4 regions of the Thioalkalivibrio sp. AKL6 genome follow, and region 3 is predicted to be linked to each of the others. Evidence: predicted binding sites of a transcription regulator. Region 3 holds the regulator's gene; each other region holds the start of a gene.
The links. The regulator sigma-54, encoded in region 3, starts transcription at its own class of promoters, with help from an activator protein. The targets are predictions, from matches to a motif close to TGGCANGNTNCNTGCTT.
Positions count from the first base shown of each region.

Region 1 (3,775 bases), on a different contig from region 3:
GGTCCGTTCGTGGCGATTAACTGCGCGGGCATCCCCGAGGCCCTGCTGGAGTCGGAGTTGCTGGGGCACGTGGCGGGTGCGTTCAGCGGGGCCAAGGGGGCTCGGCGCGGCCTGTTTACCGAGGCCGACGGCGGCACCCTGTTCCTGGACGAGATTGCCGAGATGCCGGTGGCCATGCAGAGCAAGCTGTTGCGTCTTCTGCAGGATGGTCGCGTGCGTCCAGTGGGCGCCAACGAGGAGATCGCGACCGATGTGCGTATCGTGGCGGCCACGCATCAGGATCTGCAGGCGCATATTGCCAACGGTCGTTTCCGTGAGGATCTCTACTATCGCCTGGAGACCTTTCGTATCGAGATCCCGCCGCTGCGCGAGCGTGGCGATGATATCGAACGCCTGGCCCTGCAGTTCCTGCGTCAGCAGGCCCTGGCCCGCGATCTGCCCGAGCGTCGCCTGAGCCCGGAGGCCCTGCGTGCGCTGGTGCGGTATCCGTTCCCGGGGAACGTCCGCGAACTCGCGAGTCTGATGGAGCGTGCCGCCACCCTGGCGGCCGGCGAGGTCATCGAGACCCGTGATCTGCCGGAGCGCTTATTCGAGGCGTTCGCCGAGGATCCCGGCGGAACGACGGGCGACCGGGCGGAGGGGGCGACGCCGGTCCCGGGGATGGGCGACGACGGCCAGTGGCCGACCCTGGAGGAGCGCGAGCGCGACTACATTCGTCGGGTGCTGGAGCATGTGGACGGCAACAAGCAACGCGCTGCGCGGATCCTCGGCATCGGCCGCAAGACGCTGTACCGCAAACTCGGGGAATCCGACCCATCGTGACATCCTGACCCGGGTCGACCTGACCCATGTGTCATTATGACCCGGTTTACCGTTGGGGCGTTCCCCGGCCCTTTCGGGATGATGAGGTCATAAGTCGCTGTTTCAAAGTGTTTTGTTTGTCTTTTTCCAATCTTGGCACGATGCCTGCTCCTACTGGGACAGCAATCGAGGAATCGGAACCGCAGTGACGGACCATTCCTCCTCACACGGTTGCAACGAAATCGGGCGTGCGGACGATCGACCTTGAGTCGTAGCCGGCTTCGCCCCGAGATCCGAACGATCCAAAGGAAAAGGAGCAACATGATGAATATGCGCAAGACGATGCTCGCGATGGCCCTGACCTCCCTGTTTGCCGTGGGTGGAGCCGCCTCCGCCCAGTACGGCGGTGCCGAAGGTGGTGCCGGTGGGGGCGACATGGGCGGTGCCCAGGGCGGCCAGCCGCCGGCCCAGGAAGGCGGTGCCGGTGGCGGTGCTCAGGGCGGCCAGCCGCCTCAGGGTGGTGCCCAGGGTGGCGCCCCGATGCAGGAAGCCCCCGAGGTGGATCTGAGCGAAGAAGACATCGACACTTTCGTAACCGCCTTCGTTGCGGTGCAGGAAGTGCGCGAAGACTTCGCCGACCGGCTGCAGAGTGCCGAGGACGAAACCGAAGCCCAGTCCATGCAGCAGGAAGCACAGGACGAAATGGTCAACGCGGTTGAAGACTCGGGCATGAGCGTCGAGGAATACAACGAAGTGGCCATGGCCCTGCAGAACGACCCCGAGTTGATGCAGGAAGTCCAGGAACGCGCTGAAGCCCAGCTGTAACGGGCAGCGCAAAACCTCCCGGGCATTGCGCCCGGGGGGTTGCAGGGGCCGGCCTTCGGGGCGGCCCCTTGTTTGTGTCCGGGGCATGCACGCGAATGTTCTGCACATTGATCCGTGATTCCCCCGAGGGCGGACGCCTTCGGGTCTCGGGAATTGTCCCTGTAGCTTGAATTGGGCGGAGGGAAGCGTTATTCTTGCGCGCTTTCTGAATCGCCCCGACCTCGGAGCATCGAACATCATGAGTACCATTAGCGCCAAGCCGGCCGAAGTCGAACGCGACTGGTTTCTCGTCGACGCCGACGGCAAGACCCTCGGTCGACTCGCCACGGAAATCGCACATCGCCTGCGCGGGAAGCACAAGCCCGTGTACACGCCGCATGTCGATACCGGCGACTACATCGTCGTGATCAACGCGGAGAAGATCCGCGTCTCCGGCAACAAGGCCATGGACAAGAAGTACTTCCACCATTCCGGTTACCCGGGTGGCATCAAGGAAGCCAACTTCACCCAGATGATCGAGCGTCATCCGGAGAAGGTGCTGGAGCTTGCCGTCAAGGGCATGCTGCCGCGCAACCCGCTTGGCCGGGCCATGTTCAAGAAGCTCAAGGTCTACGCCGGTACCGAACACCGGCACACGGCCCAGCAGCCGCAGCCGCTCGAAGTCTGAGCCGCCAGAATCAGCAAGGGAATCGATCCGAATGGCTATCAATCAGTATTACGGCACCGGCCGCCGCAAGACCGCCTCGGCGCGCGTCTTCCTGCGTCCCGGCACGGGCAACATCACGGTTAACGAGAAGCCGCTGGACGACTTCTTCGGCCGCAAGACCTCGCGCATGGTGGTACGCCAGCCGTTGGAGGCGACCGAGTCGACCGGCAACTTCGACGTGATCGCGACCGTTGAAGGCGGTGGCGGCAACGGCCAGGCCGGCGCGATCCGTCTGGGCATTGCCCGCGCCTTGGTGCAGTACAACGAAGACATGCGCCCGTCGCTGCGTCGTGGTGGTCACCTGACCCGCGATGCCCGCGAGGTGGAGCGCAAGAAGATCGGCCTGCGCAAGGCCCGTCGTGCAACCCAGTACTCGAAGCGCTAAAATTCGCGTCGAGTTTCGGGCTGCACCCGACCCGGTTTACTGGGGGATCGTCTAGCGGTAGGACTGCGGACTCTGACTCCGCCAACCCAGGTTCGAATCCTGGTCCCCCAGCCAAACATAGAGAAGGGCCCCCTCGTGGGGCCCTTCTCTATGGATATTTGAGCGGACCAGGGTTCGAACCTGGAAGGTTCGGCGAAGCGCAGCGAAGCACTGCACGCGCGCAGCGTGTGCAGCCCCTAAGGGGTGAGGCGGCGTAGCCGCCGAATCATCCTGGTCCCCCAGCCATGGCAGTGCGCCCCTCGAAGGGGCGCACTGCCATCCCCGGAGCCAGGCAACGATTCGGGCCAGAACGTTTCGACACCGCCCCGCTGATTTGTGGACGCCGACCTTGGCGACCGGCCCCCGGTAGCCACAAACGCCGGGACCCCGGCATCCCATCAACCCCGCTCCCGACTCCGCTACAATCCCTCGACAGTGATCGGGAAATGCAGGGAATTCTCCCGCCCTTTTTCCGTCCAATTCCGCAGAACCCGGCCGCACTGGGTCGGATCGATCAAAATGCCAGAGAAGAGAGGATTGACCATGTCGGTACCCGAGAATCCCTACGAGCCGGTCAGCGTGGATGTGACAGCCCACGAGGTCGAAGGGCTGGACACTTGGTACATGATCGGGATCTCCGGTATTCCGGATCCCGACAACGAGGGGCATACCTCGAATGCGGGGTTCGTCGTGACCGACGAGGGCGTGGTGGTATATGACGCCCTGGGGACGCCGCCACTTGGTTTCGAGATGATTCGCCGGATCCGCGAGGTGACCGACCAGCCGATCAAGTACGTGATCGCAGGTCATTATCACGCGGATCACATCTATGGCCTGCAGGCGTTCGCGGACCACACCGATGCCAAAATCATCGGGCAGGCGCGCGCGCGGGACTATCTGGGAGGCGCCGGTGCGGTGGCGCGGCTCGAGCAGCGCCGGGGCGTGCTGGCCCCATGGGTGGACGAGGACACCCAGATCATCCCGCCGGACGAATTCTTCGAGGACGAGTACACCATCCG
Region 1 covers NZ_AQXS01000006.1:104,657-108,431, reverse strand. Annotated here, with positions in the region: gene D575_RS0101330 (sigma-54 dependent transcriptional regulator) at 1-822, shown strand, start outside; gene D575_RS0101325 (DUF4168 domain-containing protein) at 1,126-1,626, shown strand; gene rplM (50S ribosomal protein L13) at 1,865-2,293, shown strand; gene rpsI (30S ribosomal protein S9) at 2,325-2,717, shown strand; tRNA gene D575_RS0101310 (tRNA-Gln) at 2,758-2,831, shown strand; gene D575_RS0101305 (MBL fold metallo-hydrolase) at 3,300-3,775, shown strand, end outside.
Region 1: a site for sigma-54 is predicted at 956-972, ahead of D575_RS0101325 (DUF4168 domain-containing protein). Genes of this name have one in related genera too.

Region 2 (3,775 bases), on a different contig from region 3:
CCCGAGACAAGGCGCGTCGTGCAGCGGGTAGTGGTTCTACCCGCAAGCGGCGCAACGCAGGATCGGGGAACCTGGGGTACCAACCCCACAATCCTTTGAAAAGCAGGGGCTCGGCCGCTTTTGCGTGCGCACGGCGTTGCGGCTCCCTTGTGCAGAATGACTGCACGGCAGTCGCCGCGCCTTGTTCGCACGCAAAAGCGACTCGAGCGCGAGCGTGTACATTAATCAGTGTTTCCCTAGAGCAATCGGGGCAAGGAGAGCGGCACGATGAGTCAATTCATTGACGATGTGAATCAGCGAACCCAGTTGGTGGGGCAGAACCGCATGGAGCTGCTGCTGTTCCATCTGGGCGGGTCGCAGACCTTCGGGATCAATGTCTTCAAGGTCCGCGAGGTGATTCCGTCGCCACCGCTGCGTCAGATTCCCGGCTCCATGAGCGTGGTGCGCGGGGTGGCGTCGCTGCGTGGCGGTACCGTGCCGATCATTGACCTGGCGCGAGCGATGGGCCTGCGTGGCGGCGTCGGGGCGGTCGACAACGGGGAGCAGAAAGTGGTGGTCACCGAGTTCAATCGTTCGGTGCAGGGCTTCTGGGTGTCGGCGGTGGACCGCATCGTCAACGTGAACTGGCAAGACGTGAAGTCGCCCCCGCGCGGAACCGGACGCGAATCCTTCCTGGTGGCCGTCACGGAGATCGACAACAAGCTGGTCGAGATCATCGACGTCGAACGGGTGCTCTCCATCGTCAATCCGCTGCCCAGCGAGGTCTCGCCATCCATCCGCGAGAACGCCAGAGAGGCCAGCGGGCGCAAGGTCGTGATCGTCGATGACTCGGTGGTGGCGCGCAAGCAGATCGAGGGCGCGATCAAGGGCCTCGGTTTCGAATACGACGTCTTCAAGGATGGCCAGGAGGCACTGGATTTCCTTGAACAGAAGGCCGCGGAAGGGCCGGTGGGTGACCAGATCGAGATGGTGATCTCGGATATCGAGATGCCACGCATGGACGGCTACACCCTGACCGCGCGCATCCGGGACAACACCGCGCTGAAGGACCTGAAGGTGCTGCTGCACTCCTCGCTGAGCGGTGAGTTCAATACCGACATGGTCAAGCGCGCGGGCGCGGATGCCTTTCTCTCCAAGTTCAATCCCGATGAGCTGGCCAATGCCGTACTGGATCAGACCGGGCGCGAGAGTCAGCAGGCCGAATGACCGGTCGGGCGGAACCGCGTTGCCGCCCGGCAAGCCCGGAGCGGCGACGGGTGGCCGCCACTCGGTGTGTATGGTGCCATGCGCGCGACGCCGTATACTCGACCCGATCTTCGGGGTCACCCCGGTTTTCCGGCCAAGAGGCCCCGGTCAAGGATTCGTCATCAGGATGCCTAATCACGATGGACAGCGCTCAGGGATGACTCGGTGATCGATTCCCGCGACTACGAGGAGTTCTCCCGCTTCCTGCAGGACTGCTGCGGCTTGGTGTTGGGTGACAGCCGCCAGTACCTGGTTTCCAGTCGTCTGTCGCGGCTGCTCGACGAGTTCGACTTCAAGAGCGTCCCGGAACTGCTGCATGCGATGCGGCAGGCCCCGAATCCGCGCCTGCGCACCCGCGTGATCGATGCGATGACGACCAACGAGACGTCCTGGTTCCGCGATGGCTTTCCGTTCGAGATCCTGCGCCACGTGCTGTTGCCGGAACTGGCCGCGAAGGGAGGCAGCATCAAGGTCTGGTCCGCGGGCTGCTCCAGTGGGCAGGAGGCCTATACGATCTCCATGGTGGTCTCGGAATGGGAAGAATCGCGGCCGGCCCGGAAGGTACCGGTTTCCATTCTTGGCACGGACCTGTCAGAGAAGATCCTGGACGATGCGCGGCGGGCCGTGTACGACGGCCTGAGCATCGTGCGCGGGCTCAGCGAGAGCCGGCGCGCGCGCTTCTTCGAGACCGTCGCGGATGGCCACAAGGTGATCCCGGATGTGCAGCGGCGCTGTCGCTTTCAGAAGCTCAACCTGATCGACAGCTATGCGGCGCTGGGCAAGTTCGACCTGGTGTTCTGCCGCAACGTGCTGATCTATTTCTCGGGCGACACCAAGCGACAGGTTCTTGACGCTATCGCCCGGCAGATGAATCCGGGCGGGTATCTGTTTCTTGGCGCTTCCGAGACCGCAGGGCCCTATACCCAGGCTTTCGAAACCGTACGAACCGAGTACGGCTCGGTACTTCGTCTGAAGTCCTGACGTAATCCAGCCCCGGGGCTGATTCCCGGGAACGCCCGTGCAATGCGGGCGGCGAATCGTTCCATCCCTTCCCCTGGCTGCCCGCTGTGCCTGCGCCCCTGCGGCACGCCGCTCGAGAATGGCATAACGATTGCATCAGTCCCCCTGCGAAGGGTCGCAATCGGTGCGCCCCGTTCTCCAAGCGAGGGTCCGCCGCGGGCGGACAGGACGGAAGCGATGAGTCTCTCTCTCGACAAGGCGATGGGTATTTCTCCGCAGGCCGTGAACGTGCGGGCGCAGCGCATGGAGCTGTTGGCCTCCAACATCGCCAACGCGGATACCCCGAACTACAAGGCGCGGGATATCGATTTTCGTGCGGTGCTCGAATCCGCGGCCGGCGGCGGCAATAGCTTGCCCATGGCGCGCAGCCAGGCGGCGCATCTCGACCCCAACGCCGGCGCGATGAACGGGCAGGTCGAGGCGCTTTACCGCGTCCCCTCGCAGGCGTCGCTGGATGGCAACACGGTGGACCCGCAGATGGAGCGGGCCGCCTTTGCCGAGAACGCCGTTCAATACCAGAGCAGCCTGGAATTCCTCAATCGCCGGGTCTCCGGCATCCGCGAAGCCCTTAGGGGCGATCGCTAACGTGACGCGGACCTGATCGGGAGATCGATGTCGTGAGCAACCTCTTCAGCCTGTTCAATACCTCCGCCTCGGCGCTGTCGGCGCAGTCGGTGCGCCTGAACACCGTGGCCTCGAACCTGGCCAACGCGAACACCGCCGCGACCAACCCCGACGAGGCCTATCGCGCCAAGCAGGTGCTGTTCCAGAGCGTGATGGACCAGGCAAACCCGAACGGTTCGTCGACGGCCGTTCGGGTGGCCGGCGTGACCGAGTCGCAGGCGGCGCCGCATGCGCATTACGAACCCCATCACCCGCAGGCCAACGAGGAGGGCTACATCTTCCGTCCGGCCATCAGCGTGGTGGAGGAGATGGCCAACATGATGTCCGCCTCGCGCAACTACGAAGCCAACGTGGAGGTGATGGAGACCTCGCGTCAGCTGCTCCAGCGCACATTGCAGATCGGTCAAGGCTAGGGAGCCATCGATGACACAGATATCCCCCGAATTGCTGGATCGCCTGGGCCTCTCGCGCCCCGAGCAGAAACAGGACAAGGACATGGACCGCCTGGGCCAGTCCGACTTCCTCAAGCTGATGACGACCCAGCTGGAGAATCAGGATCCGATGGAGCCGATGGACAACGGCGACTTCCTGGGCCAGATGGCGCAGTTCTCGACCGTAACCGGCATCGAGGAGCTGTCCAAATCCTTCCAGCAGCTGGCGCAGTCGCTGGGCCAGAACCAGACGCTGCAGGCGGCCTCCCTGGTAGGCAAGGACGTGCTGGTTCCCGTCGAATTCGGCGAGCTGGGTCCGGACGGCATGGTCAAGGGTGCGGTGGACCTGGATCGCTCCACGGAGGAGCTGCAGATCGACGTGTACAGCCCGAACGGCGAGCGCATCCGCCGCATGAACCTGGGCGCCGCCGGCAGCGGCCTGCAGGAGTTCAGCT
Region 2 covers NZ_AQXS01000010.1:73,652-77,426, forward strand. Annotated here, with positions in the region: gene D575_RS0108345 (chemotaxis protein CheV) at 268-1,206, shown strand; gene D575_RS0108350 (protein-glutamate O-methyltransferase CheR) at 1,411-2,226, shown strand; gene flgB (flagellar basal body rod protein FlgB) at 2,443-2,850, shown strand; gene flgC (flagellar basal body rod protein FlgC) at 2,883-3,302, shown strand; gene D575_RS0108365 (flagellar hook assembly protein FlgD) at 3,313-3,775, shown strand, end outside.
Region 2: a site for sigma-54 is predicted at 2,346-2,362, ahead of flgB (flagellar basal body rod protein FlgB). Genes of this name have one in related genera too.

Region 3 (3,775 bases):
ACCGGCGACGTGATCGTGATCCGCGGCGACATGACCCTGGAGGCCGACAAGGTCTACGTGCGCACCCGCGATCGCCGCCCCTACGAAATGGAGGCCCACGGCGAGCCGGCACGCCTCGAATCACCCGATCCGGAAACCGGAGAGATGCGCATTGCCACCGCCCTGCGCATCGACTACCTGCTGAACGAAGACCGCATGATCCTCACCGACCAGGCCCATGTGATCACCACCAGCGAGGAGGCGCGCGGCAAGCGCATCACCTACGACCTGACGACCGACGTGATCGAGGCCGAACGCGGCGAAGGCGACAGCGAGCGCGTGCGCATCACCATCCAGCCGCGCGACGACGAATGAACGCCACCGCCCCCAGCCCATCCGCCACATCGGCACAAACCAACGACCGCCTGATCGGACGCGAGCTGACCAAGCGCTACGGCCAGCGCACGGTGCTGGACCAGGTGGACGTCGACCTCGCGCCCGGCGAGGTGGTCGGCCTGCTGGGCCCGAACGGGGCCGGCAAGACCACCTGCTTCTACAGCCTGGTCGGGCTGATCCGCCCCAATGCCGGGCGCATCACCCTGGGCGAGCGCGATATCACCCGCGCCCCCATCCACGTGCGCGCGCGCGCCGGCCTCGGCTACCTGCCGCAGGAGGCCTCGATCTTTCGCCGCCTGAGCGTGTGGGACAACCTGCAGGCCGTGCTCGAGCTGCGCCCCGGGCTGGATCGCCACGAGCGCCGCCGCATTGGCGATGCGCTGATCGAGGAGTTCCAGCTCGAGACCGTGCGCCACAGCCCGGGCATCGCGCTGTCCGGCGGCGAACGGCGCCGCGCCGAGATCGCCCGCGCCCTGGCCGGGGATCCGAAGTTCATCTGCCTGGACGAGCCCTTCGCCGGGGTGGACCCGATCTCGGTGGGCGACATCCAGGACGTGATTCGGCATCTCGCCCAGCGCGGCATCGGCGTACTGATCTCCGATCACAACGTGCGCGAGACCCTCGGCATCTGCCACAGGGCCTATATTCTTAGCGAAGGCCGCCTGCTGGCCGCCGGGACACCGGACGAGCTGCTGGCCGATCCCCAGGTGCGCCGGGTCTATCTCGGCGAGAACTTCCGCCTGTGAAAGCGCCCCACATGCGGCCCGGTCGGTGCACAAACCACAAGGCAGGCTTTAAGATTCCATCAATGCCCACCCTCGCCCCGCATACCCGATGCTGAAACCCGGCCTGAATCTGCAGCTGGGTCAGACGCTGACCATGACCCCGCAACTGCAGCAGGCGATCCGCCTGTTGCAGCTGTCCACGCTCGAGCTCCAGGTGGAGATCCAGCAGGCGCTGGAGAGCAACCCCATGCTCGAACAGGTCGAGGACGAAGAGGCCGAGGCCGACACCGAGCGCCTGAACCAGGACGGCGAGCTGGTGGAAGGCGATCGCATGGAGGCCACCACCACCAGCGACGACGTGATCCCCGAGGAACTGACGACCGACAGCCGCTGGGACGACATCTACGAGCCGGCCCCGACACCCAACAAGGGCGTGGATGACCGCGACCCGCTGGAAAACACCAGCGACGACGACGGTGAGGGCCTGCAGGATCACCTGCTGTGGCAGCTGCATCTGAGCCATCTGACACCGCGCGACCAGCGCATCGGGGCGGCCCTGATCGACGCCATCAGCCCCGACGGCTATCTCGAGGGCGACCTCGACACCCTGGCCGAGACCATCAGCCGAGGCGAGGATGAAACCGTCGGCGTCGACGAGGTCGAGGCAGTGCTCCACTGGATTCAGCAGTGCGACCCGCTGGGGGTCGGCGCGCGCAACCTGCGGGAGTGCCTGGAGATCCAGCTACGCGAACTGGCCCCGGACGCCCCGGCCCGCGAGGCCGCACGGGCGATCCTGGAACACGGCATGGACAGCCTGGGCAAGCGCGACTACAAGGCCCTGCAGCGCCAGTCCGGCGTACGCGACCCGGACGAACTGGCCCGCGCACTGGATCTGATCCGCACCCTGAACCCGCGCCCCGGCGCACAGATCAGCTCCGCCACCTCGGAATACGTAGTCCCGGATGTCTACGTGCGCCACACCACCGAGGGCTGGCGCGTGGATCTAAACCCGGAGATCGCACCGCGCATCCGCATCAACGACCTCTACGCCGGCATGGTGCGCCAGGTCTCGGATGCCCGCGACAGCGCCTTTATGCGCGATCAGCTGCAGGAGGCACGCTGGTTCCTGAAGAGCCTGCACAGCCGCAACGACACCCTGCTGCGGGTCGCCGAGGCGATCGTCCATCGCCAGCAGGGCTTTCTCGAGCATGGCGACGTCGCGATGCAGCCATTGATCCTGCGCGACATTGCCGAGACCCTGGAGATGCACGAATCGACCATCTCGCGGGTTACCACGCAGAAATACATGCACACCCCGCGCGGGGTCTTCGAGTTCAAGTATTTCTTCTCCAGCCATGTCGGCACGAACGATGGCGGCGAGTGTTCCGCCACCGCCATCCGTGCCATGATTCGCGAATTGATTGGCGACGAACCCCCGAACAAGCCGCTCAGCGATGCCCGGCTCGCCCAGGTCCTGTCGGACCGGGGCATCAACGTAGCGCGCCGCACCGTGGCCAAGTACCGCGAGGCGATGCACATCCCTTCATCCAGCGAACGCCGGCAGATGGCCTCGATGCCCACCGGCAGCAAGTAACCAAGGAGTCCTGACCATGCAGATCAACCTGACCGGCCACCACGTGGACATCACCGACGCCCTGCGCGACTACGTCAACGAGAAGTTCGCGAAGCTGGAGCGCCACTTCGACAAGGTCATCGACGTCCACGTCGTGCTGACCCACGAGAAGACCCGGAATCAGCACAACCAGGCCGAAGCGAATCTCCAGGTCAGCGGCAATCACATCCACGCCGAGGCCTCTCACGAGGACATGTATGCCGCGATCGACGCGCTGATCGACAAAGTCGACCGTCAGCTGATCAAGCACAAGGAAAAGGTCAAGGATCACCACCGCGCCGAAGGTGCCCAGCGCAACCGCGAGCAGGCCTCCTGATCCATGACGATTGCCGAGCTGATCACCTCCGAGCGCATTGGCCTGCAACCCGAGTGTTCCAGCCAGAAACGGGCCCTGGAGGCCCTGGCGGACCTCCTCGCCGGCGGAGGTGACGGCACGGGACCGGGGAGCAACGCGATCTTCGAGGCCCTGTCCGCGCGCGAAAAACTCGGATCCACCGGTCTCGGCCATGGGGTTGCGATTCCCCATGGCCGCCTGGCCGATCTCGAGGCGCCGCGCGTGGCCGTGCTGCGCCTGGACAAGGGCGTCGACTTCGACGCCATGGATCACGAGCCGGTCGATATCCTGATCGCACTGCTGGTCCCGGAGGCCGCCACCGGCGACCACCTCGACCTGCTGGCCCAGCTCGCCCGCGGCCTGTCGCAGCCAGACACCATCGGAGCGCTGCGCCGGGCCGGGGATGCGACGGCCCTGGAACAGGAACTCGTGCGCCGCTTCAGCGAGGACTAAGCCCGTGGAACCCGCCGCCAGCCGCGATTCCGGCGCGCAGCGTCTGCCATGAACGAGGCGCTGGGAGAAGGCGGGATCGCCCGCGACATCAACGTGGAGAGCCTGATCCAGGCCATGGGAAACCGCCTGGATCTTCGCTTCGTACACGGCGAACACGCAGCACCCGACCGCAAGCTGGTCGGCGACGACGGGGACGACCTGCCGCTGGCCGGCCATCTCAACCTGATCCGGCCCAACCGCATCCAGATCATCGGC
Region 3 covers NZ_AQXS01000008.1:86,288-90,062, forward strand. Annotated here, with positions in the region: gene lptA (lipopolysaccharide transport periplasmic protein LptA) at 1-354, shown strand, start outside; gene lptB (LPS export ABC transporter ATP-binding protein) at 351-1,121, shown strand; gene D575_RS0103505 (RNA polymerase factor sigma-54) at 1,210-2,694, shown strand; gene hpf (ribosome hibernation-promoting factor, HPF/YfiA family) at 2,711-3,049, shown strand; gene D575_RS0103515 (PTS sugar transporter subunit IIA) at 3,053-3,520, shown strand; gene hprK (HPr(Ser) kinase/phosphatase) at 3,569-3,775, shown strand, end outside.

Region 4 (3,775 bases), on a different contig from region 3:
CTGAACCAGCACCAGACGCTCGCGCGTGCCCACCGAGCGTGCCGCGACGATCTCGATCACCTGCGAGCCGCGGTTCAGTCCGCCCTGGGTCCGGCGCAGGATCCAGCCCAGCACCACAATGGCACCGATCACCAGTACCAGACCGCCGATTAGCTGGGTCAGATAGGCCGCGGCCCCGCCACTGCCACCCTCCGCAAGGGCAGTCAAAGGCCAGAGGGTCCCCGTGACGGCCGCCAGGACGAGGGCCGAACTGCGCGTATTACGTGGATTCATGGCTATTTGAGCTTGCGGATGCGCTCACTGGGGCTGATCACATCGGTCAGCCGGATACCGAACTTCTCGTTGACCACCACGACCTCGCCGTGCGCGATCAGCGTGCCGTTCACCAGCACGTCCAGCGGCTCCCCGGCCAGACGGTCCAGCTCCACCACCGAGCCCTGGTTCAGCTGCAGAAGGTTGCGGATCGGGATGCGCGTGCGACCGATCTCCATGGCGATGGTCACCGGCACGTCCAGCACCATCTCCAGGTTCATCTCCTCGCCGTCGCCCTGCACCACGCCCGACAGTTGTTCCGGCTGCAGCGCCTCCGCGGCCGAATCCGGCTTGTGCTTGCGTTCCTTCTTCTCGGTCTTCGGCGCCGCTTGCGCGGACGCGGCACCCCCACCGCCTTGCGCCTCGTTCAGCAGGGCGTCCGGGTCGGCGGCCTCTTCGTCATCCTTCTGTTCGGCCAGGGCGGACTGTTCCGCCAGAGCGGCCCCCCATTCGTCGGCCAGCGCCTGGTCGTCGCTACCGCCTTCGGTCTCGGCCATGGTTTCAGCGCCCGCGGTATCTTCATCCACGGCCGGGGTGTCCTGTTTGGGATCGTCGGTGTCAGCCATGCTGCGCCCTCTATCGTTTGATAATGCGTTCCGAAACCTGGATCGCATTCATGCCATTGGATACGCCGAACTTCCCGCGGAACATCGGGATGTCTTCGACCTGCAAGGTGATCTTCTCGGGGAGGTCCACCGGGATGATGTCGCCCGGCTGGATATCCAGTAGCTCGCGCACGGTGACCTCGGTCTCCGCCAGCATGGAGCTGATCTCGACCTCGGCGGTCTGGATCTCCTCCTGCAGCGCGTGCATCCAGCGCTGGTCGACGTCGGAGCGATCCGACTGGATGCCGGTATCCAGCTGCTCGCGGATCGGCTCGATCATCGAGTACGGCAGGGTCACGTGCAGGTTGCCGCCGCCCCCGTCGAGCTCGATGTGGAACTCGCTGATGACCACGATCTCGGTCGGCGAGACGATGTTCGCGAACTGCGGGTTGACCTCGGAGTTCAGGAACTCGAACTTCAGCTCCATCACCGGCTGCCAGGCCTTCTGCATATCCTCGAAGGCCCCCTCCAGCACGCCGTGGACGACCTTCATCTCCATCGGGGTGAAGTCTCGTCCCTCGATGCGGGTGTAGTAGCGTCCGTCGCCACCGAAAAAGTTGTCGACCAGGATGAACACCAGCTTGGGATCGAACACGAACAAGCCGGTGCCATGCAGCGGATGCGCCCGCACCAGATTCAGGCTGGTGGGGACAAACAGCGAGTGCATGTACTCGGAGAACTTGGTGATACGCGTGCCGACCACCGAGATCTCGGCCGAGCGGCGCAGTACATTGAACAGACGGACCCGGAGCTGACGCGCAAAGCGCTCGTTGATCATCTCCAGCGTGGGCATGCGCCCACGGACGATGCGATCCTGCGTGGCAAAGTTGAATTCCCGCGCCTCACCGTCACTCGGATACGGGTCTTCGGTCTCGACGTCGCCCTCGTCCACACCATGCAGGAGGGCATCGATCTCGTCCTGGCTGAGGATATCCGTCTGCGCCATAACGGGGCTCCTACTGCATCACCAGTTCGTTGAACAACACGGCCTCGACCGCGTCCGGCGCATCCCGCGAGCGCAGAATCTCGCGGATTGCTTCCTTCAGCTCCTCCGCCAGCGATTCCTTGCCATCCCGCGTATTCAGATCCTCGTAACGCTGTTCCGCCAGGATGCCCAGGATGTCGTTGCGGATCGCCGGCATATGCCGCTCGAACGCCTCGATCACCGGCGCCTCGTGCGTCACCAGGCTCACCTCGGCACGCAGATAGCGGATGCGGCCCGGCGCTTCAATGTTGACAGTCATCGGCTCCAGGCTGGTGTAGAAGCGCTCAGGAGGGCCTTCCACCACCTGTTCGGCAGCCTCGTCGCCCGCAACCAGGAAGAACCAGGCCGCAGCGGCCCCGCCGCCCACCAGCAGAATCACGATCAGCAGCAGCACAAGCAGCTTGCCCATGCCGCCCTTCTTCGGGGTGCCGCCTTCTTCGTCGTCCAGATTGACTTCCTTCTTCGCCATGTCGCACCCGCTATCCGGTAAACCGAGGATTTGCTCTCGGAAAAGACCCTAGCAAGGCCGATGCCAGCATTGGCTTTCTATCGCTTTATCCAATAGTTAGCGACCAGTACTGGAGGGGGAGGAAGGACACTTCCGGGGAAGGAACGGGCGATAACGTCAAGAATCGGCCGCCCGCCGCGCGGGAAAGACGGATTCTTGGCGGCACTCATGGAAGATCGCTACGACAGTGAAAGGGGCCCGATGGGGCAGGTCACGGATACCGCCGGCTGCCCATCGGATAGCGCAAGACCGAGCCCGCGCCGAGCTCGCCTCAGGCAAACAGATCCAGTCGCCGATTCAGCATCGAGAGCGTGCTGCCCTCATTCTCGTTGTCTTCGGCCTCGTCCAGCTCCGAAGCGGTCCCGGCGGCGGTCTGGCGCTCATCCTGCTCGGCCTGCTCCTCGGCCGCCTGGTCGGAGACGGTCGCGTCCTCGAGCATCAGCCCGCTCTCGGCGAGGCTGTCGCGCAAGCGCGGCATGGCCGCCTCCAGCACCTCGCGGGTCACCGGATTGGCGCTGATGAACTGGATGCTTGTGCGGTCACCCTCGACCAGCACCCGAATATCCAGACTGCCCAGCTGCGGGGGATGCAGCTTGAGCTCGGTTCGACCACCCTGTGCCTGGGCGAGCATGCGCACCTGATCGGCCAGCTCGCGGGCCCCATTGGGCTGCTGCAGGAGCCGGGTCAGGTCCAGTCGCGGCAGCGCACGCGCGGCCTCCGCCCCCTCGGCCTGCCCACCGGCGAGAGCCGGCAGGACGCCCCCCAGGGGGTCGGTACGCCCGCGGCGCGACTCGTCGTCCCCGCCCTGGGTCATCCACTGGGCGAGGACATCGAGCACGCCGTCCCGCGACAGTCCGCCCTGCGCGCCCAGCAATTCGGGCTTCAATGCGGCCAGGCCGTCGTGCCCGCCTGCCGCCTGGCTGGCCTCGACAAACAGGCGCATGACAGCTGCAGGCAGGGGCTTGACCGGCAACGCCTGGCCCTCGGCACCCCCGCGGCCAGAGGCGCTCGCCTCCCCACGGGCCGCGTCCATACGCCCCGGTTCCTGCACTGCCGCCATCAGGCTGGCGACCGGCAAGCCCTTGCCCCCCGCCTCGTCGCCCGCGGCGAAACCCTGCCCGTCGAGTAGATCCTGCAGCCGCGCCAGCATGGCTTCCAGATCGAGCCCTTCCAGCTCGTCCCCGGGCACGCCCAGGTTCGCCAGCAAGGCCTCCATCTGCGGCTCCAGAACCGCGAGGAACCCCTCGCCGTCCTTCCCTTTCAGCCCCTTCAGGTCGTCCAGGTCCTGCAGCGATGCCTCGCCGCCCAGCAATTGCAGCAGCGGCAGCATGCCCTGACCGGTGTTCTGTGTCGCGATCATCTCCG
Region 4 covers NZ_AQXS01000010.1:392,645-396,419, forward strand. Annotated here, with positions in the region: gene fliO (flagellar biosynthetic protein FliO) at 1-273, opposite strand, end outside; gene fliN (flagellar motor switch protein FliN) at 276-878, opposite strand; gene fliM (flagellar motor switch protein FliM) at 889-1,863, opposite strand; gene fliL (flagellar basal body-associated protein FliL) at 1,874-2,371, opposite strand; gene D575_RS0109860 (flagellar hook-length control protein FliK) at 2,682-3,770, opposite strand.
Region 4: a site for sigma-54 is predicted at 2,421-2,437, ahead of fliL (flagellar basal body-associated protein FliL). Genes of this name have one in related genera too.